4 regions of the Bacillus sp. JJ1127 genome follow, and region 1 is predicted to be linked to each of the others. Evidence: riboswitches for the same ligand, from Rfam matches in the RefSeq annotation. Region 1 holds a riboswitch; each other region holds the start of a gene.

Region 1 (6,983 bases):
GCAGAGAGGCGCTTTTTTCCTCGTCTGAGGGGGGAAACAACCGGAGATTCTAGCCGCTAGAGCTGGACAATGCTTTCGCCGAATTTTGAGGTGGGAGTATTACTGTCCGCGAATAGCGGGATAAATTGAAAAAACGGCATAAAACCTTTCTTTTTGGGTGGAAGAGGGCATCCGGCGATGGATAGGAGCGGTTAGTGCCTTTTTCCGCCCCATGCCATGTGAAAACAAAAGGAGAAAGAGAGTGGGGAATTTGTTTTTGTTTCCAAAGCTGCGATTTATATGTTGAAAAATCCAAGTGGATATAAAGAAAGAGGCTTACGACAAAATCGTAAGCCTCTTTTTATTGTAAGTATGTGTAACCTGCAAAGCCGCATTGGGTTTTGTCGGTGAGTACGCGTGCTTTTTAGGTTACAACAAACTTATTCATATGAGTAAAGGGTCATTCATACAGTAAAAGGTAAATTAAGCGATTGGACCGCCAAGGTTGATAATGCTTTCAGAAACGCTATTGAACTTCTTGAAGTTTTCTTTGAATTTGCCAGCAAGTTCAAGTGCTTTTGCTTTGTAAGCAGATTTATCAGCCCATGTTTGTTCAGGCATTAGTACTTCATCAGGCACACCAGGTACATGAAGTGGAACTTCAAGACCGAAAATGTCATGTTTTGCTGTTTCCACTTTATCAAGTTCACCATTTAGTGCAGCTTGCACCATTGCGCGAGTGTAACCTAAGTTCATACGTTTTCCAACGCCGTATTCGCCACCAGTCCAGCCAGTGTTTACTAAGAATACTTTTGCATCGTGTTTCTCGATTTTTTCACCAAGCATTTCCGCATAGCGAGATGCGTCAAGCGGTAAGAATGGTGAACCGAAGCAAGTTGAGAATGTAGCTTGCGGAGATGTAACACCGCGCTCAGTTCCTGCTAGTTTACTAGTGTAACCACTTAAGAAATGGTACATAGCTTGTTCTTTCGTTAACTTACTGATTGGAGGCAATACGCCAGATGCATCAGCAGTTAAGAAAATAATTGTATTTGGATGTCCTGCAACACTTGGTAATACGATATTGTCAATCGCATGGATTGGGTATGCAGCACGTGTATTTTCCGTTAATGCTGTATCATTATAATCTGCAACGCGTGTTTGGTTGTCAACTACAACGTTTTCTAATACTGATCCAAACTTAATTGCATCAAAGATTTGTGGCTCTTTTTCGTGAGAAAGGTTAATACATTTTGCATAGCAACCGCCTTCAATATTGAATACACCATTATCAGACCAGCCGTGCTCATCATCACCAATTAATTTACGTTGTGGATCAGCTGATAATGTTGTTTTACCTGTTCCAGATAAACCGAAGAATAAGGCTACGTCACCTTCTTCACCTACGTTTGCAGAGCAGTGCATAGAAAAGATATCTTGTTCTGGAAGTAAGAAGTTCATGATGGAGAAGATAGATTTTTTCATTTCTCCAGCGTATTCTGTACCACCGATTAGTACGATACGTTTTTCAAATGAAATCATAATAAATGCTTCAGAGTTTGTGCCGTCAATTGCTGGATCTGCTTTAAAGTTTGGTGCAGAAACAATTGTAAACTGTGCTTCATGATTTTTTTCTTCTTCTTCAGTCGGACGAATAAATAATTGATGTACGAATAAATTGTGCCATGCATATTCGTTAACAACTTGAATTGGAAGACGATAGTTACGGTCAGCACCAGCGAATCCTTTAAATACGAATAGTTCATCTTTTTCTTTTAAGTATTCTAACACTTTTGTATATAATTTATTAAAATGTTCTTCAGAAATCGGTTGGTTTACAGATCCCCAAGCAATTTTGTCTGCAACCGATGCTTCTTTCACAATAAATTTGTCTTTAGGAGAACGTCCTGTATATTTACCTGTTGAAGCAGAAACAGCGCCAGTAGAAGTTAATTTTCCTTCGTTTCTCATTAATACTTTTTCCACTAACTGTGGAACGCTTAGTTGAACCTGTGCATTGCTTCCGTTCAGTAATTCATGTAATCCAATTTGGACATTCACAGTACTCATATTTATATACCATCCTTTTCATTTTATGAAATGTTTCTCGTAATCCCACTAAGAGTATAACACAATCATATAAATAATGTATACTATTTATTTATTTTTGTTTGTGCGAATGCAATATTTTCCTATTAATATTTTGCTCGAAATACACTGCGAAAAACTTGTAGGAATATGTGAATATTAATTGACAAATGAATGTCATTTCTTTAGTATAGGTTGGGACGGATACTCTCTTATCCCGAGCTGGCGGAGGGACAGGCCCGATGAAGCCCAGCAACCTCACTTGTAATGGTAATAAACAAGTGAATAGGTGCTAAAACCTGTGCGAGGCTAAAGGTCTCGAACGATAAGAGCGAAGGGCAAAAAGCAGTATGCAAGTAGCAAATTAAACCTTTCCTCTATATAATAGGAAAGGTTTTTCTTTATACTTGTGTGGGAATATATGAATGTCGCAGTTTGTGGCAAGTTAAGGATGAGTTCCGTACAATATATACAATTACTGTAGGGAGGTTTACCACATGACAAAACAACGTCATCTATTCACATCTGAGTCTGTAACTGAAGGACATCCAGATAAAATTTGTGACCAAATTTCTGATTCAATTTTAGATGCGATCTTAGAAAAAGACGCAAACGCACGTGTAGCTTGTGAAACAACAGTAACAACTGGTTTAGTATTGGTAGCGGGGGAAATTACGACTTCTACTTATGTAGATATTCCAAAAATCGTTCGCGAAACAATCCAAGGTATCGGTTATACTCGTGCAAAATACGGATTCGATGCAGAAACTTGTGCAGTTTTAACATCTATCGATGAGCAATCTGCTGACATCGCTATGGGTGTTGACCAAGCGTTAGAAGCACGTGAAGGTCAAATGACTGACGCTGAGATTGAGGCAATTGGTGCAGGAGACCAAGGTTTAATGTTTGGTTTCGCATGTAATGAAACAAAAGAATTAATGCCACTTCCAATCTCACTTGCTCACAAATTAGCTCGTCGTTTAACGGAAGTTCGTAAAGATGAAACATTAGAATATTTACGTCCAGACGGTAAAACGCAAGTTACAGTTGAGTATGATGAAAATGGTAAGCCAGTACGCATCGATACAATTGTAATTTCTACACAGCACCATCCAGAAGCTACATGGGAACAAATCGATCGTGACTTAAAAGAGCACGTAATTAAAGCTGTAGTACCAGCAGAATTAATGGATGAAGAAACGAAATTCTTCATTAACCCAACTGGCCGCTTTGTAATCGGTGGACCACAAGGGGATGCTGGTTTAACAGGACGTAAAATCATCGTTGATACTTACGGTGGATACGCTCGTCACGGCGGCGGTGCATTCTCTGGTAAGGATGCAACAAAAGTTGACCGTTCTGCAGCATACGCAGCTCGTTATGTTGCGAAAAACATCGTAGCAGCTGGTCTTGCTGACAAAGCAGAAGTACAACTTGCATACGCAATCGGCGTAGCACAACCGGTATCAATTTCAGTTGATACATTCGGCACTGGCAAAGTATCTGAAGAAGTACTAGTGGAACTAGTTCGTAACAACTTCGATCTTCGCCCAGCTGGTATCATCAAAATGTTAGACTTACGTCGCCCAATTTACAAACAAACAGCAGCTTACGGCCACTTCGGACGTACTGATGTAGATCTTTCATGGGAACGTACAGACAAAGCAGCAGCTTTAAAAGAGCAAGCTGGTCTATAATATAGGAAGAAAAAGCTTTGCGCCTTCGCGCAAAGCTTTTTTATTTGTAAAAATACATAAAGCTCCCTTTATTAGCAGATTGTAAATAACGTTGTAATGTATGTAATGCATACCCAGGACTTTTTATAAGCCCCCCACTTCAAAACGTGTTAGCGTTTAAGTGGTGGATAGTTGACTACTTCGACACATGAACCACAATATACTTCACCCTCAAGCTCAATATATTTCTTTATATTTGTCATCCCGCTTGCGGGTAATGGCATATGAATCCACGATTTTTCATAAGTTTCAATCTCTTTACCACATGATTTACAAAGTGTTGGCTTTTTCCAGAACATTGGTCATCATCCTTTCTTCTGGCGAGCTTTTCCAGCACAAAATGCACTGCATAGTAAAAATAGTGTTGCAAATCCCCAGCCACCAATTGCTGAATATGGAACAGCATCCTTTAGCGCCATTCCAGCACTGATGGAAGCGACAAATAGAAGGATAAATACCGTTGTGAGTTTTTTATAAAGTTCCATGAACGAGCCCCCTAATTATGAAAAATTATTTGGTATATATCAGATTGCTTCGTGCGAATTTAAATGCAATGAAATAAATAGCGAGTAAGAGAGGAATTGCTGTACTTGTTAAGTATGTACGGTTAGAATCATAGGACCTCTTTTTTATGGTTATATATACCAATATTGTATCATAATGTTTTAGGCGTCCACTAGATAATTATGTAAATGTGATGTACTGCACATTTGAGAGAACTTCTATCATATCTTTCGAGAGGACTCCCACCTCTAAACATATGTGAAGGTGGTGAGGTGAATCGAAAAAATATATTATTTTCAAGCTAAAAATATAGAAACATACGTTCTTGTTTTGGTATAATACCCTTAACAAGGAGGTGAAAAAATGACAACGGAAAATCAAATAAATTATAAAACTCTTCAGATTTGGATTAAAAAAGGACATCGTATGTATTCTTATTTTCAAGAATCTTGCCAAAACGCTAAAAACATGTATAACACGACAAACTTTTATATACGACAAGTGTATACAGGTTTGACACAAGATAAGGAATTGCAACCCTTACAAAAAGAAGTTTTGGATACAATTGATAAAAACATTGGGAAGATGAATGGTGCACAACTTCTTACCTATCAAAAGAAATTGGGAAAAGAGAAAACAAAACTAAAAGAAAAACAAAAAGAAGTGAAATGTAATTTGTTTTCAGAACCAACTACAGAAAAACCTTATGTAGATTATCATTTTCTGGATGCATTATTTAAAGCGATGATTCAGAAGGATTATCGTGCTTTGCCTACGCAATCTAGTCAATCAATCATGAAAAATGTATTCCAAAATTGGAAGTCTTTTTTTGCTAGTTTAAAAAATTATAAAAAGAATCCCAACAAATATACTGGAAAACCTAGAATTCCAAAGTATATTCGTTCTTCTGAAAAGGAAGTCTTGTATACAAATCAAGATTGTGTCATTAAAAATGAAAAGTTTTTAAAGTTTCCAAAGACAAAATTGCAATTAAACATTGGGAAATTGGGGTTTACTGAAGGTAAACTGAAGCAAGTTCGTGTTATCCCAAAATACAATGGATATGTGGTGGAGTTAGTGATAGATGTTCCTTTAGGACACCAATCCGTTGAAGAGAATGGTCGTTATATGAGTATTGATTTAGGGATTGATAACCTTGCAACCATCGTAACAAACACAGGGATGAAGCCTGTACTTGTTAAGGGCAAACATGTCAAAAGCATAAATCAATATTACAATAAAATGAAGAGCCATTTTACAAGTGTTTTAAGACAAGGTAAACAAATAAATGAAGGACCTTTCACTTCTAAAAGAATAGAAAAACTTCATCAAAAGCGTTACCTGAAAATAAAAGACATCTTCCATAAAGCGAGTCATCATATTGTAAAACTAGCTCAAGAAGAGGAAGTTTGCAAAATCGTTATTGGTCAAAACAAAAGTTGGAAACAAGAAACGGATATGGGAAAGAAAAATAACCAAACATTTTGCCATATCCCGCATAGTTTATTGATTCAAATGATTACATACAAAGCAAATGCGGTAGGCATTCAAGTTGTTGTAATCGAGGAATCCTACACATCAAAAGCAAGTTTTCTAGATCATGACTGTATTCCAACGTATGGAACAAATGACCAAAATGCAACTTTTTCAGGAAAACGAATGAAGCGTGGTATGTATCGTTCTGCAAAAGGAATCGGAATCAACGCAGATGTAAACGCTGCGGCTAATATTTTACGAAAAGTAGTCCCGAATGCATGGACAAACGGGATAGAGGGGTTAGGCGTGAAACAGCTCGCTAGTGTGTTAACTCCACTGACGTTAATCGTCCGTTAGGTCGAAACGTTAGAAACCCCCACTTCAAGCTTTGCTAAGTGGGGGAGTATTCATACGATATGATAAAATGAAGAATAGTTCATCAGAAGGAGAGAAGAGAAATGAGCGTAACAGAACATAAAAAACAAGCGCCAAAAGAAGTACGCTGTAAAATTATCACAATCTCTGATACACGTACAGAAGAAACAGATAAGAGTGGTAAGTTATTAAAAGAACTATTAATAGAAGCAGGGCATAAGGTGACAGCTTATGAAATTGTGAAAGATGATAAAGAAAGCATTCAGCAAGCTGTATTATTTGGCTATCATCAAGAGGATGTTGATGTTGTATTAACAAACGGAGGAACAGGTATTACAAAGCGTGATGTGACGATTGAAGCTGTTTCGGTATTATTAGATAAAGAAATCGTTGGTTTTGGTGAGTTGTTTCGTATGATTAGTTACTTAGAGGATATCGGAAGTGCAGCGATGTTAAGTCGAGCAATTGGGGGAACAATTGGCAGAAAAGTTGTTTTTTCAATGCCGGGTTCTAGCGGAGCCGTTCGTCTTGCGATGAATAAATTGATTTTACCAGAGCTAGGACACATTACATTTGAGTTGTACCGTCAATGAAAAAAATAGCTGGCATTGTATTAGCAGGTGGTATGTCGAGACGTTTTGGGGAGCCAAAAGCATTAGCAAATTGGCAAGGGCATACTTTTATCGAACAGATCGTTAAGGTAATGAAAACGACCATCCAAGATGTAGTTGTGATTACTCATCCTAATATAAAAGAAAGAATGGTTACTTTAGTTGAGGTTCCTGTTATAGAAGATATTCCTTCTTACCGTGGGAATGGTCCACT
Region 2 (8,302 bases), on a different contig from region 1:
TGTTATATGTATATACACCAATGTGTGGAACATGCCAATTAGCAAAGAAGATGTTAACAGTTGTAGAAGCAGCAATATTTGACTTGAAAATTGGGATGTTAGATTTAAACTATGCTCCGCATTTAGCTAGGGAATATGAAATAGAAAGTGTACCGTGTTTACTTGTATTTGAAAATGGGACACTGACGAAGAAAATATATGCATTTCATTCGGTTGAATATTTATATAATGAATTACAATAGGCGGCAAAGTTTTTGCCGCCTCGACATATTTCTTGGGAAATATGCTCTAAAGGCAGCAGTGCTCCGTTATTTGTCGAGAGAAAGCAACAGGATTGCTCTTTAGCAGAGTGGAATGGTATTAGTAGAAAGTGATATGAAGGATGTGATTAGAATGGGGTTATATTCGTTGCTTCAATCATTTGTAACTTATGCTAATAACCAATATCATTTAGAGCCGCTTCTAAGACAAGGAGAAAAAACAATTAATATCCGTTTGGGAGATGAGTGTTATTCACTTCAAATTTCAAGAGAGTATATACAAGTTTTGAAGGAAACAAGGGGAACAGAACAAATTGTTTGCTTTTTGGAGGAAGACTTGCAACGACTAGTTACCGGGAATATTCGATTACAAACCTTAATTAATAATGGGCGTGTACATTATTCTGGAACGTATCGCACAATGCTATTATTTGAATCTGTATTTCATATATGTAAGCCGATGTCAGTAGGTGCTTAATATTTTGAAGTTTTATTTTTTATAAAAAAATCTGTTGACATAGCGAATGTATATTGATACAATTCAAGTCATAAAATATAGACAATTTCATAAATTTCAAATCAGACGAAAATTAAATCTGATTTCTCTTATCAAGAGAGGTGGAGGGACTGTGCCCTGTGAAACCCGGCAACCGTCAACTTTTATGTTGAAATGGTGCCAATTCCTGCAAAGCAAATGCTTTGAGAGATGAGAGAAAGGGACCATGTTGATATACGCATATAAACCTTTCTGCTCATTTTACAAGCAGAAAGGTTTTTTTGTTGTTTGAATGAGGAGGACATGTAAGCAACAAAAGGAACCGTTACATCATTTAGCTATAACGGCAAGACTTTTGTATCCTGCATAAAAAGATCAACAGAATTTGTAGGAGAAGAGCTAAGAAAGCCAGCTTCAGCAGTTAGAATGTTCGATGGCTTCGCTTCTTCCTACGAGGCAAAAAGCGCCTCTATGTCAGAAGCTCCATCCTCCTTACATTCTGAACGAGCTGTTTCTGCTTTTTAAACAAAAAAGGGGTGATACACCATGATTCGATTAGAGAATGTAAAGAAAATATATAAGTCAAAAAGCGGTGATGTCACTGCTGTGGATAACGCCAATTTGAAAATAGAGAAAGGTGAAATCTTTGGTGTTATTGGATATAGTGGCGCTGGAAAAAGCTCATTAATCAGATTATTCAATCAATTAGAGAAGCCGACTTCCGGACAGATTACGATAGCTGATCGTGTTATTTCAGCAATTACTGGAAATGAGCTTCGAAAGGCAAGGCAAGAAATCGGAATGATTTTTCAGCACTTTAACTTACTTTGGTCACGAACTGTACGTGAAAATATTGCTTTTCCACTTGAAATTGCAGGAGTGGATAAAGCGCAGCGAAGAAAGCGTGTAGATGAGTTAATTCATCTTGTTGGATTAGAAGGAAGAGGCGATGCGTATCCATCTCAATTAAGTGGTGGACAAAAGCAGCGTGTTGGAATTGCGAGAGCGTTAGCGAATAATCCAAAAGTACTTTTGTGTGATGAAGCGACATCAGCACTGGATCCAGAAACGACAGATCAAATTTTAGATTTACTATTAGATATCAATAAGCGTCTTGATTTAACAATTGTATTAATTACACATGAAATGCATGTCATTCAAAAAATTTGTAATCGCGTTGCGGTAATGGAAAAAGGAAAAATCGTAGAAAGCGGTCCTGTACTAGAGGTATTCCGTAATCCACAGCAGGAGATTACAAAACGATTTGTACAGCAGATAACGGATTCTGATGATACAAATGAAACGATTGAGAGTTTACTAGAGAAATATCCAGATGGTAAAGTGATTCGTTTGCAGTTTATTGGCGATTCTGTAGAACGTCCAGTGCTTCAGAGATTAATGAGACGAGATGATATAGAAGTGAGTGTACTTCAAGGAAATATCGCTCAAACGAACAATGGGTCTTATGGAAATCTAGTTGTTCACTTAAATGGTGAAGAAGCGGCAATCCAGCAAGCAATAGAGGGAATCAATCAGGAGCAAGTAGAGCTGGAGGTGATTGCACATGGATAAGCTACTATTAAATGTTGATTGGAATCAAATGCTAGAAGCAACAGGTGAAACATTATACATGACGGCAATCGCAGCAATTGCCACATTTATTTTCGGTCTTATTTTAGGATTATTACTTTTTATGACAGCGAAGGATAATTTGTGGGAAAACAAGATGGTCCACACTGTGAGTGGAGCGTTCGTAAATATTTTTCGTTCCATTCCATTTATCATTTTAATTATTTTATTAATCCCATTTACTAAGATTCTCCTTGGGACAATTCTTGGGGCAAGTGCAGCACTGCCAGCTTTAATTATTGGAGCAGCGCCATTCTATGCAAGGATGGTTGAAATTGCACTTCGTGAAATTGATAAAGGGGTTATTGAAGCTTCAAAAGCAATGGGAGCAAAAACAAGCACAATCATTTGGAAGGTATTGATTCCAGAATCACTGCCAGCACTAGTATCTGGTATTACAGTAACGACAATTGCCCTTGTAGGGTATACAGCAATGGCTGGTGTTGTTGGGGCTGGTGGACTCGGTACACTCGCATATTTAGAAGGATTCCAGCGTGGAAATAACGATGTGACAATCGTTGCAACAATTTGTGTATTACTTGTTGTTTTCTTTATTCAATGGATTGGGGATTTTGTTACAACTCGAATTGATAAACGATAGATAAAAAGGGAAGGGTGTTTACAATATGAAAAAATTATTACTTACAGCACTTATTACAACGTCAATTTTCGGATTAGCTGCTTGTGGAGGAAAAAGTGAAAAAAGTAAGGATGAGCTTGTTGTTGGTGCTTCTAACGTACCGCACGCTGTTATTTTAGAACAGGCAAAACCGTTACTGGAGAAAAAAGGTATAAAACTAGAAATTAAAAAATTCCAAGATTACGTACTGCCGAATAAATCGTTAGCGGATAAAGATTTAGATGCAAACTACTTCCAGCATATTCCGTACTTAGAGAAAGAAATGAAAGATAAAAAATATGATTTTGAAGTAGCAGGGAAAATTCATTTAGAGCCAATCGGTGTATATTCCCAAAAATATAAAAGCTTAAAAGACCTGCCAGACGGAGCGACAATCATTATGAGTAACTCTGTTGCTGACCATGGACGTGGGTTAGCAATTTTACAAAAAGAGGGCATTTTAAAAATTAAAGACGGTGTAGAACCTGTTAAAGCAACTACAAAAGATATTGCGGAAAATCCGAAACACTTGAAGTTCAAAACAGACATTGAGCCTGGTTTATTACCACAAGTGTATAACAATAAAGAAGGCGATGCGGTTTTAATTAACTCAAACTATGCGATTGATGCGAAATTAAATCCAGAGAAAGACGCAATTGCAATTGAAGGTAAGGATTCTCCATATGCAAACGTAGTTGTTGTTCGTAAAGGGGATAAAAATAAGAAAGAAATTAAAGCACTTGTAGAAGTATTACATTCCAAAGAAATTCAAGATTTTATTAATAAAGAATATAAGGGAGCTGTACTTCCAGTAAGTGAATAGAAGCAGGAAAGGGCTGGTAAATTTCCAGCCCTTTTTTCTTTATATATAAGAAGAAAGGTGTATCATAATAGAATGTGAGGGAATAATTAGATACATTTGTGGAAAAATTGTTACTTTTTTTCATTGTTTGCGATATCATTTTATTTGATATAAAATTAGAATGAGAATAAAATGAGAATGTGAATGTTTTAGGAACTTTTAAAATGTATATAGAGGATTAATGGAGGTATTGAGATGGCTGGTTCTACATTAACGGTTAAAGACTTACATGTATCAATCGATGGCAAAGAGATTTTAAAAGGTGTAAACCTTGAAGTGAAAGGTGGAGAAATCCACGCAATTATGGGACCTAACGGAACAGGTAAATCAACTTTATCTTCTGCAATTATGGGTCACCCAAAATATGAAGTAACAGAAGGCAGCATCATCATCGACGGTGAAGATGTATTAGAAATGGAAGTAGATGAGCGCGCACAAGCAGGTCTATTCCTAGCAATGCAATATCCAAGTGAAATTAGCGGAGTAACAAACGCTGACTTCTTACGTTCTGCAATTAATGCACGTCGTGAAGAGGGCAATGAAATTTCTCTTATGAAATTTATCCGTAAATTAGATAAAAACATGGAATTCCTAGAAATGGATCCAGAAATGGCACAACGTTACTTAAACGAAGGTTTCTCTGGCGGTGAGAAAAAACGTAACGAAATTCTTCAATTAATGATGATTGAGCCAAAAATTGCAATCTTAGACGAAATAGACTCTGGTCTTGATATCGACGCATTAAAAGTTGTATCTAAAGGTATTAACGAAATGCGCGGTGAAGAGTTCGGTTGCCTAATGATTACGCATTACCAACGTTTATTAAACTACATCACTCCAGACTTCGTTCACGTTATGATGAACGGTCGTATTGTTAAATCTGGTGGCCCTGAGCTTGCACAACGTCTAGAAGCTGAAGGTTACGACTGGATCAAAAAAGAATTAGGTATTGAAGACGAAACAGCAGAGCAAGAAGCGTAAGAGAGGAGCATAAACATGACAATCGGTACATTACCTTTCGATCAAGAAACAATCCGTCAGCGCGCAAGCGAAGTAAACGAAGCTGCTTGGTTGACTGAGTTCCGCTTACAAGCTCTTGCACAAGCAACTGAACTTCCAATGCCAACGCCTGATAAAACAAAAATTGATAAATGGGACTTTATCGGAAAAGGCGACGCTGCTAAGCAAGAGCCTGTAAGTTCTTTAGCAGAGCTTCCAGAAGCAGTGAAAAACTTAATCGACGAAAATAACAGCGTATTAGTACAACGTGCTGGTACAACTGCATTCGTTTCTTTAGCGAATGAAGCAAAAGAAAAAGGTGTTATTTTCACAGATATCGTAACAGCTACAACTGAGCATGCTGAATTAGTACAAAAGTACTTAATGCAGGGCGGCGTGAAAGTGGATGAGCATCGTTTAACAGCACTTCATGCAGCATTAATCAACGGCGGTGCATTTGTATATGTTCCGAAAAACGTTGTTCTTGAAACACCACTTCAAGCTGTATTCTTAGTAGACGGCGAAGAAGCAAACGTATATAACCACGTATTATTTGTAGCAGATGCAAACAGTTCTGCAACTTATGTAGAAAACTATGTAGCAAACGAAACTGTTACAGGTATTGCAAATATCGTGGCAGAAGTAATCGTAGAACAAGGTGCACAAGTGAAATTCGGTGCAGTTGATCTATTGGCGAAAGATGTAACAACTTACGTAAACCGCCGCGGTGTTGTTGGCCGTGATGGTCGTATTGAGTGGGCATTAGGTCTTATGAATGACGGAAATACAATTTCAGAGAACGTAACGAACTTAATGGGCGACGGATCATTTGCTGATACAAAAACAGTAACAATTGGTCGTGGTAACCAAACACAAAACTTTACAACTAAAGTTGTTCACTTCGGTAAACACTCTGAAGGATTCATTTTAAAACACGGTGTACAAACAGATAGTGCAACATCTATCTTTAACGGAATTGGTAAGATTGAACACGGTGCATCTAAATCAAATGCACAACAATCTTCTCGCGTTCTTATGTTAAATGAAAAAGCACGCGGTGATGCGAACCCAATTCTTCTAATCGATGAAGACGATGTAATGGCAGGTCACGCAGCTTCTGTAGGCCGCGTAGATCCGGTACAACTATACTACCTAATGAGCCGTGGTATTCCGAAGAAAGAAGCAGAACGTTTAGTCATCCATGGATTCTTAGCACCTGTAGTAAATGAGCTTCCAATTGAAGGAGTAAAAGCGCAGCTTGTTGAGGTAATTGAAAGGAAAGTTCGCTAATGAATATTCATGAAATACGCAAACAGTTTCCAATTCTTGATCAAAAAGTGAACGGCAAACAACTTGTTTATTTCGATAGTGCAGCAACTTCTCAAAAACCAATTCAAGTCATTGAAACGTTAGAGCGTTACTATAAAGAATATAATTCTAACGTGCATCGCGGTGTTCATACGCTCGGTACAAAAGCTACCGATGCGTATGAAGGTTCACGTGAGAAAGTTCGCAAGTTTATTAACGCGAAATCAATGGAAGAAATTATTTTCACGCGTGGAACAACAACTGCATTAAATACAGTAGCAGCAAGCTATGGACGTGAAAATGTAAAAGAAGGCGATGAAATCGTCATTTCTTACATGGAGCACCATAGTAATATTATCCCGTGGCAACAAGTTGCAAAGAAAACGGGCGCAACATTAAAATATCTTCCGCTTCAGCCGGACGGGACAATCTCATTAGAGGATGCTCGTCAAACAATTACACCGAATACAAAAATCGTTTCTATTATGTATGTGTCTAACGTACTTGGAACGATTAATCCTGTAAAAGAAATTGCAGAAATTGCACATCAAAATGGTGCAATCATGATCGTTGATGGTGCACAAAGTACGCCTCATATGAAAGTGGATGTACAAGATTTAAATTGTGATTTCTATGCATTATCCGCTCATAAAATGTGCGGGCCTACAGGTATCGGCGTATTATATGGTAAGAAGGAATTGCTAGAGAATATGGAGCCAATTGAATTTGGTGGTGAAATGATTGATTTCGTAGACTTACAAGATTCTACGTGGAAAGAACTGCCGTGGAAGTTTGAAGCAGGTACACCGATTATCGGTAATGCAATCGGACTTGGAGCGGCAATTGATTTCCTAGAAGAAATCGGTCTTGATAATATTGAAAAGCATGAACATGAATTAGCGCAGTATGCTTTAGAAAGACTATCAGAAGTAGATGGCGTTACAATTTATGGACCAAAGTATCGCGCTGGTCTTGTTACATTTAATATCGATGAAGTACATCCGCATGATGTAGCGACAGTATTAGATGTAGAAGGCATTGCGGTTCGCGCAGGACATCACTGTGCACAGCCGCTTATGAAGTGGTTAAAAGCTTCTTCTACAGCACGTGCAAGCTTCTATTTATATAATACAAAAGAAGAAATTGATACATTTGTTGAAGCGCTAACGAAAACAAAGGAGTATTTCACAAATGTCTTTTAATAATTTAGATACGTTATATCGTCAAGTTATTATGGATCATTATAAGAATCCTCGTAACCATGGCGTGTTAGAAGATAGTGTTACAGTTAACTTAAACAATCCAACTTGCGGCGATCGTATTCAACTTACGATGAAAGTAGAAGATGGAATTGTACAAGAAGCGAAGTTTGAAGGAGAAGGTTGTTCCATCTCTATGTCTTCAGCTTCGATGATGACGCAAGCAGTAAAAGGAAAGAAAATTGAAGAGGCACTTAAGCTTTCTAAAATTTTCTCTGACATGATGCTAGGAAAAGAGTATGATGACAGCGTAGATTTAGGAGATATTGAGGCATTACAAGGCGTATGCAAGTTTCCAGCACGTATTAAATGTGCAACATTAGCTTGGAAAGCATTAGAAAAAGGCTTACACGAAGATAAGTAATGTAAAAGGTTCCTAAACACGTGGTTATCTAAGGAGGGACATACCAACATGGCGAAGCAAATGCCAGATATCGGCGATTACAAATATGGTTTCAAGGATAAAGACGTTTCGATTTTCCGTGCAGGACGCGGCTTAACAAAAGAAATCGTTGAAGAGATTTCACGTATGAAAGAAGAACCACAGTGGATGTTAGACTTCCGTTTAAAATCACTGGATAAGTTCTACGAAATGCCAATGCCACAATGGGGCGGCGACTTAAACGACTTAGATTTCGACGAAATTACGTACTACGTAAAACCATCTGAGAAATCTGAGAAGTCTTGGGATGAAGTACCTGATGAAATTAAAGCTACATTTGATAAATTAGGTATTCCAGAAGCTGAGCAAAAATATTTAGCTGGTGTATCTGCACAGTACGAATCTGAAGTTGTATACCACAACATGAAAGAAGACCTAGAAGCCCTAGGAATCGTCTTCAAAGATACAGATAGCGCATTAAAAGAGAA
Region 3 (8,302 bases), on a different contig from region 1:
TGTGCTGATTTCACTAACAATCCAGAAAGTCCAATAATATCGGGTTTCGTCTCTTGTACTTCTTGAACAATACGATCAGAGCGGACATTAATTCCTAAATTCACAATTTCATAGCCATTGTTTGATAAAATAATTTCCACAAGATTTTTACCAATATCATGTACGTCGCCTTTTACAGTCGCTAACAATACTTTCCCTTTTTTCGCACTATCGCTAGACTCCATATACGGCTCTAAATAGGCCACAGCAGCTTTCATACTTTCTGCACTTTGTAATACTTCAGCCACAATCAGCTCATTATTATTAAATAAGCGGCCAACCTCGTCCATCCCAGCCATAAGCGGACCATTAATAATATCAAGAGGTTTTCTTCCTTCTATAAGCGCAAGACTTAAATCTTCCTGTAACCCTTGCTTTGTTCCCTCCACAATATAATTTGCTAATCGTTCATCAAGCGTTAATATTTCTTGTACAACAGCTTCTTTCTTCTTCGCACTTCGGTAAAAGTTCGTGAATTCTTCCAATGTTTCTTTCATTGTTTCAAATAATAGCGCGTCTGCGAGTTCCTTTTCTTCCTCTGGAATCGACGCATAGCGTTCTAATTTTTCAGTGTTTACAATAGCATAATCAAGTCCCGCTTTTGTTGCATGATATAAAAAGACCGAGTTTAGTACTTCACGACCAGCTGGCGGTAAACCAAACGATATATTACTCACACCTAAGATTGTTAAACATTCTGGAAGAGCTTCTTTAATAAGACGAATTCCTTCAATTGTAGCTGCTGCTGAACCGATATATTCTTCATCACCAGTTCCTACTGGAAAAACAAGCGCATCAAAAATAATATCCGATGGACGTATACCATATTTCTTTGTTAACAATTTATAACTTCGTTTTGCAATTTCTAATTTTCTTTCGGCACTAACCGCCATGCCCTCTTCATCAATCGTTCCTACTACAATAGCAGCACCGTATTTACGGATGAGCGGTGTTACTTTCTCAAAACGCTCCTCCCCGTTTTCTAAATTAATCGAGTTAATGACGCCTTTTCCTTGTATATATGTGAGAGCTTTTGCCATTACATTTTCATCCGTTGAATCAATCATAATTGGGACCTTTAATACTTTCGTAACCTCTGCTAAAAAGTTTTCCATATCTTCTACTTCATCACGGTCAGGATCCGCCATACAAATGTCAATAATATGAGCATTTTTCTTTACCTGCGCCCTCGCAACTTCAGCAGCTTCTTCAAAGTTTCCTTCTGCTACTAACCGTTTAAACTTGCGTGATCCAATCACATTGGTTCTTTCGCCAACAAATAACGGCCTCATAGAATCATCGTATTGCAATGCTTCTAAACCGCTAATCCCGTGACCTGCTCGCCCATGATTCTTGCGTGGTTTGAGCGATTTAAGTGCCGCTTTTATCGCCCTTATATGATCTGGTGTTGTCCCGCAGCAACCACCAACTATATTCATCCACCCTTCTTCAGCAAATCGCTTCACCTTTTCAGCAAGGGAAGCTGGTGATTCATGATAATGTCCATCCTCATCTGGCAGACCTGCATTTGGATAACAAGAAATATAACACTCCGATAAATCAGAAAGAGAACGAATATGCTCACGCATAAATTCTGGTCCTGTCGCACAGTTTAATCCGACAGATAATGGCTTCATATGCTCAACTGATAAATAAAACGCCTCGATTGTTTGACCAGCTAAAGTTGTTCCCATTGGTTCTATCGTTCCTGAAATCATAAGGGGCACTGTTTGATTCACCTCTGTAAACGCTTGTTGAATCCCTAAATATGCCGCTTTCACGTTCCGCATATCTTGACTCGTCTCAACAAGCAATACATCAACACCGCCCCGTAATAATCCTCTTGCTTGTCTAGTATATGCCTCAATTAACTCTTCAAAGGTTACCCCACCAGTTACACTAATTGCTTTTGTCGTTGGTCCCATCGCGCCTGCTACATATACTTCTTTGCCACATCCTCTTACAGCTTGTTTCGCTAAAAGTGCTGCTCTTTCATTCAGCTCTTCATCTAAATGAGACAATTCATAATCATGCAATACGATATTTGTAGCACCAAACGTATTTGTTTCTATAATATCCGCACCCGCTTCAATGTAAGCTTTATGAATGTCTAAAATGACATCTGGTCTTGTTTTTACTAAGTATTCATTACAACCTTCATATGCTTCACCACCAAAATCTTCAGCAGTTAAATCTGCTTGCTGAATCATTGTTCCCATCGCACCATCTAATATTAAAATATTATGTTGTAATCTTTCTTCTATCGTTTTCATTCGTTTATTACCTCTTTCACTTCTTGCTTTTCTCTCACATACTTAACAAGATTTTCTGTAATTTCATATTTTAAAAATGGTGTGATGAGATAAATACCGTTAAAATATTTCATCGTAGCATCAATTAATTCTTGTGAAATGCGAATTCCCTCTTCAATTGCTGCCTCCTGGGTTTCATGCCCATCCATTCTCTGTCTTACCTCGTCCGACAATGTAATGCCTGGCACCTCAAAATGAAGAAAATCTGCATTTCGCTTGCTTACTAAAGGCATAATTCCAATAAAAATCGGGTGTTCCAGATGCTTCGTTGCCTCGTACACTTCTTTAATTAAGGCTACATCATAAATTGGCTGTGTTAAGAAGTACTCTGCACCAGCTGCAATTTTTCTCTCCATCCGTTTTACCGCTGCCTTTAAATGCCTCACATGTGGATTAAAGGCTCCCCCAACAGAGAATCTCGTCGCAGGACCAATTGATTTTCCTAAAATGGTTCGACCATCATTCATTTCCTTAATCATTTTAATCAACTCAATAGATGATAAGTCATATACCGAAGTTGCCCCTGGAAAATCACCAACACGGGCTGGGTCACCTGTTAAAGCTAGCACTTCTTCCATCCCTAATGCTGATAATCCAAGCAAATGTGATTGCAAACCAATCACATTATGATCTCGGCATGTTAAATGAATGAGTACTGGAATATCATGCTTCGTTAATAACGCCCCCATTGCCATGTTCGAAACACGCGGTGACGCTAACGAGTTATCTGCTAACGTAATCGCATCAGCACCTGCTCTTTTCAATAATCTAGCACCTTCAAAAAAGCGCTGTGTATCCAATGTTTTAGGGGGATCTAATTCAACAACAACTGTCGTTTGCTTCTTTGCTTTCTCTGCAAGAGTAACATGAGTGCGTGAACGTTTCGCATGTGTATGAATGACTTGCGGCCGTTGAAAAATTTGTTTCTCTGTAACGGGTGTTTCATTCGTGATTGCACGTTTCATCCCTTTAATATGTGCTGGCGTTGTACCACAACAACCGCCCAATAACCGAATCCCTTGTTCAATAAATTTCGGTGTCATCGCCTCAAAATAGGCAGGGCTTCCTTCGTATAAATAACGTCCTTCTACATAGTTTGGAAGACCTGCGTTTGGATAAGCCGACAAGTAACCATTCTTTGGAATCGATATCATTTTGAAAGCTTCCGTCATATGAAGCGGTCCTAATTGACAGTTTAAACCGACTACATTTGCACCGTAATCTAAAAGCCCTGTTAATATTTCATTTACATCATTACCATTTTGCGTTGTGCCTGCTTCATGAAGCGCTAGTTGTGCAATAATCGGAATATCCGTTTGTTTTCGTAACACTTTTACTGCATGAAACAATTCGAATTCATCATAAAATGTTTCTAATAATAGCCCATCAACTTTTTCCTCTAATAAAGCTCCAGCCTGCTCAAGTAGCATAAATTCTCGTTCCATATCAGTCGTTGTAACGGCTCCGATATGCTTCATCCCACCAATCGTCCCTAAAATAGCATTCTTGTCTGTCACAGCTGCTTTCGCAAGCTTTACTGCTGCTTTATTAATTTGAACAACTTGATTTTCTAGTCCATACATACGCAGTTTTGCTTCATTTGCACCATATGTATTTGTTTGAATAACATCTGCACCAGCAGCTACATATTGTTTATGAATCGATATAATTAAATCTGGATCAGACAAGTTCAATTCTTCAAAACTACTTTGTAAACCATGTGAGTGTAATAACGTTCCAATTGCACCATCACCTATCACGATACCTTTTGATAATAGATCTAGTAATTTCACTTTTCTCCCTCTTTTCTATTAATATAAAAAACCCCTCTTCACCTTGAAGAGGGGGGACATTATCGTTCCTCCTCTTATCATGCAAAACTGTTCGTTTCGCAGGTATTAGCACCGTTTCAAACATTTCATTTGAAGGTTGCTGGGTTTCACAGGGCCTTTCCCTCCACCGCTCGTAATAAGAGTTTGTCTTTAACTATTTATTTTATTAAAAGGAAATGTGCTCACCTTTTAACATGTTTATCAATTTTCTAATAAATTTAGCATCCGATAGAATAAAAGTCAACGTGATTTGATAGAAAATAAAAAACATTTAAAATAAAGTTGCAATCCAATTATCTTTTGTTGTACAGTTAAAAACATAATAAAATTTCATACAAAATATTCTTATCCAGAGAGGTAGAGGGACTGGCCCGACGACGCCTCAGCAACCATTAACGCGATTCGTTAATAAGGTGCTAATTCCAGCAAATTGTAAAAAAATTTGACAGATAAGAAGAAGACTATATTCGAATGAAAGCCTTCTTCTTAGAAGGCTTTTTTATTTTTATACCACTTTAAACTTCGTATTTTATTTCATAAAGGAGGAATGTTACATGTCAACAATTGAAACAAAACTAGCCCAAATTGGAAATCGAAGTGAGACGACAACTGGAACGGTTAATCCCCCTGTTTATTTTTCAACAGCCTATCGCCATGAAGGAATCGGAAAATCTACCGGATTTGATTACTCAAGAACTGGAAATCCAACACGTGATCTTTTAGAGCGCGCAATTGCTGATTTAGAAGAAGGTGAACAAGGGTATGCCTGTAGTTCCGGAATGGCAGCGGTTCTTCTCGTCCTTTCCTTATTCCGTTCTGGTGATGAACTTATCGTATCAGAAGACTTATATGGAGGTACTTATCGCTTATTTTCTGAGCATGAAGAAAAGTGGGATATTCGCTGTAGATACGTAGATGCACAATCTATTAACCAAATAGAACAAGCCATCACTTCTCAAACAAAGGCTATTTTTATAGAAACGCCTACCAATCCATTAATGCAAGTTACCGATATTGTGGCTACCTCAGCCATCGCAAAACGACATGGATTACTTCTAATTGTTGATAATACTTTCTATACTCCCTATATACAACAGCCATTAACAGAAGGCGCAGACATTGTCCTTCACAGCGCAACAAAATATTTAGGTGGTCATAATGATGTACTAAGCGGCCTTGTCGTCGCAAAAGGCCAAACACTCTGCGAAGAACTTGCCCACTATCATAATGCTTCTGGTGCTGTATTAAGTCCATTTGATTCGTGGTTATTAATTCGCGGGATGAAAACATTAGCCCTTCGCATGAAACAGCATGAAGAAAATGCGAATAAAATTGTTGCTTATTTAAACGACGAAGATGGTGTAACTGATGTATTTTATCCAGGAAAAGGTGGTATGGTTTCATTTCGCCTTCGTGATGAAAAATGGATAAATCCCTTCTTACAATCTTTATCACTAATTACATTCGCTGAAAGCCTTGGCGGTGTTGAGAGTCTGATGACATATCCAGCCACTCAAACACATGCTGATATTCCAGAAGAAGTGCGAACAGCACGCGGTGTATGTAATCGCCTCCTTCGCTTCTCCGTTGGCATTGAAAATAGTGATGATTTAATTCAAGACTTAAAGCAAGCTATTACACATGTAAAAGAAGGAGTGAGAATATGAGCTATTCCTTAGATACACTCTTGCTTCATAACCAATATAAACATGATTCACAAACTGGGTCTGTTAACGTTCCCATCTATAATACGTCAACATTTCACCAATTTGATGTAGATACTTTTGGAAAATACGACTATAGTCGCTCTGGTAATCCAACACGTGAAGCACTTGAAGATATCATTGCTTTATTAGAAGGTGGAACAAAAGGATTTGCCTTTGCTTCTGGAATCGCGGCAATTTCTACTTCCTTTCTCCTTCTCTCACAAGGGGATCATGTTCTCATCTCAGAAGATGTATACGGCGGAACTTATCGTATTGTAACAGAGGTTCTCTCTCGTTACGGTATTTCATATACATTTGTTGACATGACAAATATAGAAGAGGTAAAGCGAAGTATTAGACCAAACACAAAAGTCTTTTATGTTGAAACACCATCCAATCCACTATTAAAAGTAACTGATATTCGTGCTGTTTGTAAATTAGCAAAGTCTGCTGGGGCCCTTACGTTTGTTGATAATACTTTTTTAACGCCTCTATTCCAAAAACCCCTTGAGCTTGGAGCAGATGTTGTACTTCATAGTGCCACAAAATTTATTGCTGGGCATAGTGATGTTACAGCTGGGTTAGCTGTTGTAAAAGATGAAGATCTTGCTCAAAAACTTGGCTTCTTGCAAAATGCCTTTGGTGCTATATTAGGACCTCAAGATTGTTCTCTCGTACTTCGCGGGATGAAAACATTACACGTACGTCTCGAATACTCAGCAGCAAATGCAAATAAAATGGCTCATTATTTACAAAAGCATTCAAAAATCCAAAATGTATATTATCCTGGATTAGAATCACATTCTGGTTATGGCGTACAACAATCACAAGCAAAATCTGCTGGGGCTGTTCTATCTTTCGCACTACAATCAGAAGATGCACTGCACCAATTTCTATCTAAAGTAAAACTCCCTGTATTTGCTGTTAGCCTAGGAGCCGTTGAATCGATTCTCTCTTATCCTGCTAAGATGTCCCATGCAGCATTGTCTCAGGAAGTGCGAGATGAAAGAGGTATTTCTAATTCATTACTTCGCTTATCGGTCGGCCTCGAGAATATAAATGATTTAATTTCTGACTTTGAAAATGCTCTTTCTTATGTAGAGGAACCTGTGAATGCATAGGAATTTTGATTTTGCTACATTTGAACATGAAGATGCAATACAAAAAAGAACCTGAATTCAGGTTCTTTTTCTCTTCCAATGTTTAGACGCCTCATCTTTCTAAGCTGATACATATTCTATATAAGGGTACAAAATTCCTTTTAGTATTGTTTTCAAAATTTTGTATATTAATTTGAAAGAACAAAAAAATCATGATAAACTTGTGTTATAAGTATATCCGTATCTTTCCAATTTTACAACGTATTACAATTTCTAATCAAAAACATCTTTTTTACAAAATGTACAAATTTATCTTTTTTATTTACACTAGAGTCTCTTTTCTTACATTTTCTTTACTTTAGAACGTTTTTTCTGCAACAACTATTTTCTTTTCTTTAATTTTTTGGTATGAATAGTATGGTATAACAGCTTACACGGAGGTGGAAAAAAACATGTTAGAAACCTTTCAAAAAGAATTAGAACTATATGAGAGTAATGCAGAGTTACTAAAAGTGCTTGCTCATCCTGTTCGCTTATGTATTGTAAAGGGATTAATTGAACGAGGTCCAAGTAACGTTTCTACAATGTACACAGGCTTAAACATGCCACAATCCACAATTTCACAACATTTAGCAAAATTAAAAAGTGCTAAAATCGTTTCTAGTGAAAGAAAAGGATTAGAAATTTACTACAAAGTAGAAAATGAAACAATTATTCAACTTGTTCACGTATTACTAGGTTAGGGATTATTAAACAGAGAAAAAAAGGGCGTATTCTATATTTTTCATCTCATATCTTTAATATAAATATATATCATGAGAGGAAATATACAATACTACATACTAAAAGTCGTATTAAAAAACAAGACGCAGAAACTTTCTGTGTCTTGTTTTTTCTATATAGACAAATAACGCTTCAAATTAAAAAATTGCATCCCCTTTTTTTGAATAACAACATCAAAGACATCACCCATTCCTCCATTCAAAATCATAGAGCGAATCGCACGATTTGTTTTCTGTTTCTCAGAAAAAGGATCCGGATCTTGATGACTAGCAAGCTGTTCTAGTATCCCCGCCGCTAGTAAAAACTCATTTTGCTTTGTGTGCCATACTGTATCAAGGCCTTGCATTGCCCCTGTTTCCTTCAGCTCATCCCAATGGATATGCGCTGTAATATCCATCTCTCCTGAATACTCAAGAGGATTTCGAATGAGCCTATGGTTATAATATCCCCTTAGACTTCCTTCACGGTGCGCTGGATGCATCCATTCCGCCTTTGTATACCCATAATCAGCCGTGATAAATAAACCTTTC
Region 4 (6,522 bases), on a different contig from region 1:
ACATATTATTAAAGAAGTAAATACAAATGATAAAAACCATATAAACAATGCACTTTACGAATATAATTTAAAACATTTCCCACCAGATTTAAGAGGAAGATACTCAGAAATTCATTTATTTCTTAAAGATGAAAATGACAAAGTTCACGGGGGACTATTAGGTGAGGTTTGCTGGAATTGGTTAGAGATTCATACTCTTATGATTGATGAAGACATCCGTAAATTAGGATACGGATCTAAATTATTGTTAGAAGTAGAAAAAATCGCTTTAGAGAAAAAATGTGACTTCATAAAAGTAGATACTTTAAGCTTCCAAGCATTAGACTTCTATAAAAAGCATGGTTATAAAGAGTTTGGTGTCCTTGATAATGTAGGAAGAGATTATAAACATTACTATTTAAAAAAAGATTTATAAGTAACAAAAAAACGCCCAGTATTTATTGTCTGAGCGTTTTTTATTCTACATTATTTACATTAAAGTTATGCTGTTTTATGATATTGCTTTTTTTCCGCTACCTTTGAAAATCGAGGAAAACCAATTAAAATAGAAACTATACCACATACTCCAACTAAAATTGGATAAAATGCGTATGGTAGCAATTCAATTGGAGATACTGCAGCAAACCCTGCTGCCGTCAACATTTGTGCTCCATATGGAATTAATCCTTGTACACAACATGAGAAAAGATCCAATACACTTGCTGATTTTCGTGGATCAATCTCATATTGATCTGCAATATTTTTCGCAAGTGGTCCAGTGAAAATAATAGAGATTGTATTATTTGCTGTGCACATATTCGTCATACTAACTAAGCCAGCAATCCCAAACTCTGCACCCTTTTTCGAGCGAATATTACGTGTTAATATATTCATTAGATATTGAATACCACCATTATATTGAATGATTTCAACCATCCCGCCAATTAAAATTGCTAATAGTACTAACTCCATCATGCCACTGATTCCCGTTGTTACACTTTTAAAGAAACTTGCCAATGTATAACTTCCATCTATCAAACCGATCATTCCTGATAAAACCGTTCCACCTGCTAATACAACAAGAACATTACACCCAAGTAACGCTGTAACAAGCACACCTGCATATGGCAAGATTTTCACCCAATCAAACGTATGAGCTTTCATTTCCGTATGGTTTCCTAATGTAAGGAAAACTAATAATATAATCGTAATAACTGCTGCTGGTAACACAATTAAAAAGTTTGTTTTAAACTTATCTTTCATTTCAGTTCCTTGCGAACGAACCGCTGCAATTGTCGTATCAGAGATAAATGATAGATTATCGCCAAACATCGCACCACCAACAACTGTTCCCATTGTTAATGCAATAGAAATATCTGTTTGCTGACTAATCCCTACTGCAATTGGTGCTAACGCGGCAATCGTTCCCATCGAAGTTCCCATTGCTAATGAAATAAATGCCCCTATAACAAAAATCCCTGCAACGATAAATCCTTGCGGCAAAATAGACAGTGCTAAATTTACTGTAGAGTCAACTCCACCCATTCCTTTTGCAGTTTCAGAAAATGCACCTGCAAGTACAAAAATTAACACCATAATCATAATATCCGGATTACCAGCGCCCTTGGCAAACCGTTCAACTTTTGCTGTAAAGCTTTCTTTACGATTCATTGCCAAAGCAACCCCTACAGCAATTAAAATCGCTACGAGTATCGGTAATTTATAGAAATCACCTGTAATAATTCCAGAACCAATAAATAGTGCCAAAAATATTCCAAGCGGCAATAAAGCTAAACCATTTCCTCTCGTTTCTTTCAAAGTATCATCTCTCCCTAGTTTTAAACCTTTTCTAATCAATAACAAAAGACCTCTTCCGAAAAGAAGAGGTCTTATACATCTATAAGAAACACTCTTCTCATCTTTCAAGCACATGCTTGCTGGATTTGGCACAGCACTCCATCTTGAGTCCGCTGCCGAGGCATCGTAGGGCCAGTCCCTCCGCCTCTCTTTATAAGAAGGTTTCATATTTTATTTTTGATAATAATTTCTTCCCTAACTTTACTCGCTTACAAATCAAAAGTCAATTATTATTTGTATAAAAACAGTTGGTATTTTTTGATATTTACAAAAACACGAATAAATGAGCATCTCGAAAAGAAAATGGTCACTTTAATTTCTGAATTTCTTTTTCTAAAATTGCAATCCAGGGAAAATTTTCTTTTTCAATTACTTCGAGAAGCCATCTTACCGTATCCCACGCTACGTTATATTCCTCTTTAGAAATATCTCCATCTATGTAGGCCTCTTCTAATTCATCTTCATCCAGCAAATATACATCGCCATTAGGTAATAGCACTACGTCCAAATATAAATCATCGAAATATGGCATACCTCTCTCATCTATTTTAAACTCTTTTGCTACATCAATATAATATTGTACTAATTTCCGTTTTTCATTTAGCATAGCTGTAATCGCAAAGTTTTTACCGTTGATGAAGTACTGCACCCATGTGTGTCCATCATTGACAATGCAAAGTTTTTGATTATTATATTGCTTGTAACTAGGCTCTTTCACTTTTTGCATATGCAGTATCCCTAACATGCCTTGCTCTATTGTTTTCACTTCATAACTTTTCTCTATTAACCGTTTCCATGAAAAACCATCTCCATATTTCCGTTTCATTATTCTCCCCTCTTTTCTATACAGAAAAGCCCCCACATTTTATGCGAGGGCTTTTACAACAATTATTATGCTACTTGTTTTTCTGAAATCTCTTTTAAATAGGCTTGTCCTTTTTCTTCATCATATTGACCTTCCCACTTAGACATAACAACAGCTGCTAAAGAGTTACCTACTACGTTAACTGCTGTACGTGCCATATCTAAAATACGGTCAATACCTGCGATAAATGCCAAACCTTCTGCTGGAATTCCTACCGTACCAAGTGTTGCTAATAATACAACGAATGATACACCAGGTACACCTGCAATCCCTTTAGATGTAACCATTAATACAAGCATTAATGTAATTTGCTCTGTGATTGATAAATGAATACCATACATTTGTGCTAAGAAAATTGCCGCGATTGCTTGATATAATGTAGATCCATCTAAGTTAAATGAGTAACCAGTCGGAATAACGAAAGATGAAATTGCTTTCGGACAACCGAACTTCTCCATCTTCTCCATGATTTTTGGTAAAACCGTCTCCGAACTTGCTGTAGAGTAAGCTAAAATAAGCTCCTCTTTTAAAATCTTAAAGAACTGGAATATGTTAATTCCAAATAATTTTGCCGTAAGCCCTAATACAACTACAACGAAGAATATCATGGATCCATAAACGACAATAACTAATTTTCCTAATGGAATTAATGACGAAAGACCAAATTTAGAAACCGTTACACCAATTAATGCGAATACCCCAAACGGTGCGAATTTCATTACCTGGTTTGTCACGTAAAACATTGCATCTGCTACACCTTGGAAAAATTGAAGAACGGGTCTTCCTCTTTCCCCAATTGCTGCAATCCCTAAACCAAATAATACAGAGAAGAAAATAATGGCAAGCATATCACCATCAGCTAACGACTTCATAATATTTGTCGGAACAATATTTACAAATGTATCCGCAAACGAATGGCTCTGTACTTGCTCTGTTGTAGATGTATATTTTGAAATATCCGTCTTTGTTAACTGATCCATATTCACGCCTTTTCCTGGTTGGAAAATATTCGCCACCAGTAGGCCAAGAACAATTGCAATTGTTGTAATTATTTCAAAATAAAGAATTGTCTTTCCGCCTAATCGCCCTAGCTTCTTCACATCACCAACACCAGCAACCCCAACAACAATGCTCGCTACGACAATCGGCACAACAATCATTTTAATTAATCGAATGAAAATATCTCCAATTGGCTGTAAAAACTTTGCTACTTCTGCATTGCCATAAAAAATTGCCCCAACTGCAATACCAAGCGCAAGCCCTATTAAAATTTGCCATGCAAGTCCAATTCTTTTCATACTTGCTGTAACCCCCTTCTAAAGATGCTATAACTCTACCTTTCTCTATTTCTATAAAGCCAAGAAATTAAGAGTATTACATATTATTCGACAATTCACTACATTTGCCCCTGTTAAAAATGATAAAGCAAAAAATGAAATCTGACAACAAAATAAGTTTGCGTGAATATAAATAATTTTCTTGACAAAAAACGACCCAATGTAAGAAAACCTAACATGAGAACGATTCCTTATAAGGTATATCAACATTTCTTCTATTTATTTTCACAACAGAACATACCAATATAGGCAAAAAATTCCCTTAATTCCGACAAAAATCAGCAATTTTATAAAATTTTCTTTACATTATGATTACAATAATAGACAGCATTCTTCTTATTATGATATATACAATCATAGGGAAAGGAGCTAGACACCAATGAATAAGAAATTTGCAGCTTTTAGCGTTTTAGCAGCAGGAACTCTTTTTGTTTCTCCGTTGCTTTCACCAGTACACGCAGAAACAAGTCAAGATAAATTATCTACAATACAATCAGAATTAGAAGGAAAACAACAAGAATTACATAATAAATCGGCAGAAAAAGAACAGATGGAGAAAGAAATACAAGAGTTACAGAAGAAAATCGATGAATTAACAACTTCCATTAATAAAAATGAAGCGGATTTAAACGATACAAAAAAAGAAATTAGCAAAACACAGCAAATCATTGCTGAGAAAAAGAAACACATTGAACAATTACAAAAGAATATTGACACACGTCAAGAAGTTATTAAAAAACGATTACAATCTATGCAAGAAAAACCGCGAACAAATATCATAACTGAAGTATTAACGAATTCAAACAACCTCGTAGACCTTGTTGATAATATGTATTCCGTTAGTTTGATTTTAAATAACGATACAGACATCGTAAAAAAACAGACACAAGATCAAGAAACTGTAAAATCCGAGAAAGAAGCTGTTGAAAAAAAAGAACAACAATTGAAAGAATCTGGGCAAAAGCTAGAACAAAAACAACAAGAATTGCAAGCAAATCAGCAGCAGCAACAAGCTCTCATTAACGATTTACACGTTAAAGTATCAAAAGTAGATTCAGAGATTGAAGGCTTAGAAGAATCAAAAAGCATTTTAGAGAATCAGCGACAAGCAGTTCAAAAAGCAATTGAAGAAGAAAAACGTGTGGAAGAAGTACGTAAAGCAGAAGAAGCCAAAAAGCAAGCTACCGCTTCCGCTAAAGAAAGCGGACAAGCCGCTCCAACACCGCAAGATACAAATAAAAGCGGATTCATTAAACCAGCTGCTGGCTCAAAAACTTCTGGATTTGGTGCTCGCTCTATAGATAATCATAAAGGCATTGATATTGCCGCTTCTGGAACAGTTCCGATTATAGCTGCTGCCGACGGTGTTGTCATTCGATCTGAGTTATCCTCTAGTTACGGAAATGTTGTATACTTATCACATCGTATAAATGGTAAAACTTACACAACTGTATACGCTCATATGAGCAGCCGCTCTGTATCTAATGGACAAACGGTGAAACAAGGTCAACAATTAGGATTCATGGGGAATACAGGTCAATCTTACGGACAGCATTTACATTTCGAACTTCATATTGGAGAATGGAATGTAGGTAAAACAAACGCAGTTGATCCTTCTCCTTATATCGGATTATAAATAAAAAGGCAGGGGTTTATCCCCTGCCTTTTTACTTTGTGAAAATCTTAAATATACCAATTGCATTTAAAAATACAACCACAACCGTGATTGGAATAATATAACGCAGTAAGAAAAACCAAACGTTAAATAATGTTTTTCCTTTTGTTTCTGTAACTTCTAATTCTTTCATTAATAAATCCTTACTCATTTTATTCGGTACGAACAATGAAATTGCTAGTACTCCTAACGGAAGCAAGACATTACTTACCACAAAATCCACTAAATCAAAACATGTTTTTCCAAATATCTTTACATCACTCATAATTCCAAATGACAATGCCGCTGGAATTCCAAATACGAAAATGAGTAATCCAATGATCAATGATGCAGAAGGACGTTTTTTTGCATTATCTTTCGCTACGGAAGCAACAACAATTTCGAGCATTGAAATGGCAGAAGTTAATGTTGCAAAGAAGAATAAAATCAAAAACATAATAAAGAAAAATTGTCCAAATGGTATTTTAGCAAATACAGCCGGAAGGATGATGAATAATAAACCTGGCCCTTCCGTCGGCTTAACCCCTAACGCAAAGATTGCTGGAAATATCGCAAGCCCCGCAAGGATTGTAATAAATACCGTTAAACTCACAATCGATGTCGCTGATTTTGCTAAATGCTCTTCCTTCTTTAAATATGAGCTATATGTTACCATTACCGAAGCCCCTACTGTTAATGAAAAGAAGGATTGTCCCATCGCATACAAAACAGTATCTGCTGTTAACTTTGAAAAATCTGGTTTCAAGAAGAACTCAACACCAGCCCATGCACCATCAAGTGTAAGGGCACGAATAATAATGGCAATAAAT

The links. A riboswitch is a leader RNA that binds a small molecule or an ion and turns the genes downstream of it on or off. The one in region 1 is predicted to bind S-adenosylmethionine.
Region 2: linked by a shared signal. The riboswitch ahead of V7183_RS07315 (methionine ABC transporter ATP-binding protein) and the one ahead of metK (methionine adenosyltransferase) in region 1 are both predicted to bind S-adenosylmethionine.
Region 3: linked by a shared signal. The riboswitch ahead of V7183_RS20315 (methionine biosynthesis PLP-dependent protein) and the one ahead of metK (methionine adenosyltransferase) in region 1 are both predicted to bind S-adenosylmethionine.
Region 4: linked by a shared signal. The riboswitch ahead of V7183_RS02835 (Na+/H+ antiporter NhaC family protein) and the one ahead of metK (methionine adenosyltransferase) in region 1 are both predicted to bind S-adenosylmethionine.

Annotation. Positions count from the first base shown of each region.
Region 1 is NZ_JBALQK010000160.1:592-7,574, forward strand. Features, by position in the region: gene pckA (phosphoenolpyruvate carboxykinase (ATP)) at 463-2,049, opposite strand; SAM riboswitch class I at 2,277-2,399, shown strand; gene metK (methionine adenosyltransferase) at 2,565-3,764, shown strand; gene V7183_RS16380 (hypothetical protein) at 3,914-4,102, opposite strand; gene V7183_RS16385 (hypothetical protein) at 4,109-4,288, opposite strand; gene V7183_RS16390 (RNA-guided endonuclease InsQ/TnpB family protein) at 4,671-6,140, shown strand; gene V7183_RS16395 (MogA/MoaB family molybdenum cofactor biosynthesis protein) at 6,242-6,751, shown strand; gene V7183_RS16400 (molybdenum cofactor guanylyltransferase) at 6,748-6,983, shown strand, end outside.
Region 2 is NZ_JBALQK010000057.1:1,704-10,005, reverse strand. Features, by position in the region: gene V7183_RS07325 (thioredoxin family protein) at 1-242, shown strand, start outside; gene V7183_RS07320 (hypothetical protein) at 394-738, shown strand; SAM riboswitch class I at 864-973, shown strand; gene V7183_RS07315 (methionine ABC transporter ATP-binding protein) at 1,303-2,328, shown strand; gene V7183_RS07310 (methionine ABC transporter permease) at 2,321-2,986, shown strand; gene metQ (methionine ABC transporter substrate-binding lipoprotein MetQ) at 3,012-3,827, shown strand; gene sufC (Fe-S cluster assembly ATPase SufC) at 4,062-4,847, shown strand; gene sufD (Fe-S cluster assembly protein SufD) at 4,863-6,155, shown strand; gene sufS (cysteine desulfurase SufS) at 6,155-7,375, shown strand; gene sufU (Fe-S cluster assembly sulfur transfer protein SufU) at 7,365-7,796, shown strand; gene sufB (Fe-S cluster assembly protein SufB) at 7,845-8,302, shown strand, end outside.
Region 3 is NZ_JBALQK010000226.1:29,664-37,965, reverse strand. Features, by position in the region: gene metH (methionine synthase) at 1-2,312, opposite strand, end outside; gene V7183_RS20320 (bifunctional homocysteine S-methyltransferase/methylenetetrahydrofolate reductase) at 2,309-4,144, opposite strand; SAM riboswitch class I at 4,216-4,326, opposite strand; SAM riboswitch class I at 4,526-4,639, shown strand; gene V7183_RS20315 (methionine biosynthesis PLP-dependent protein) at 4,738-5,850, shown strand; gene metC (cystathionine beta-lyase) at 5,847-7,010, shown strand; gene V7183_RS20305 (ArsR/SmtB family transcription factor) at 7,442-7,732, shown strand; gene V7183_RS20300 (class I SAM-dependent methyltransferase) at 7,885-8,302, opposite strand, start outside.
Region 4 is NZ_JBALQK010000020.1:28,554-35,075, reverse strand. Features, by position in the region: gene V7183_RS02840 (GNAT family N-acetyltransferase) at 1-415, shown strand, start outside; gene V7183_RS02835 (Na+/H+ antiporter NhaC family protein) at 481-1,797, opposite strand; SAM riboswitch class I at 1,892-1,996, opposite strand; gene V7183_RS02830 (DUF402 domain-containing protein) at 2,144-2,662, opposite strand; gene gltP (glutamate/aspartate:proton symporter GltP) at 2,728-3,999, opposite strand; gene V7183_RS02820 (murein hydrolase activator EnvC family protein) at 4,418-5,674, shown strand; gene V7183_RS02815 (sodium-dependent transporter) at 5,706-6,522, opposite strand, start outside.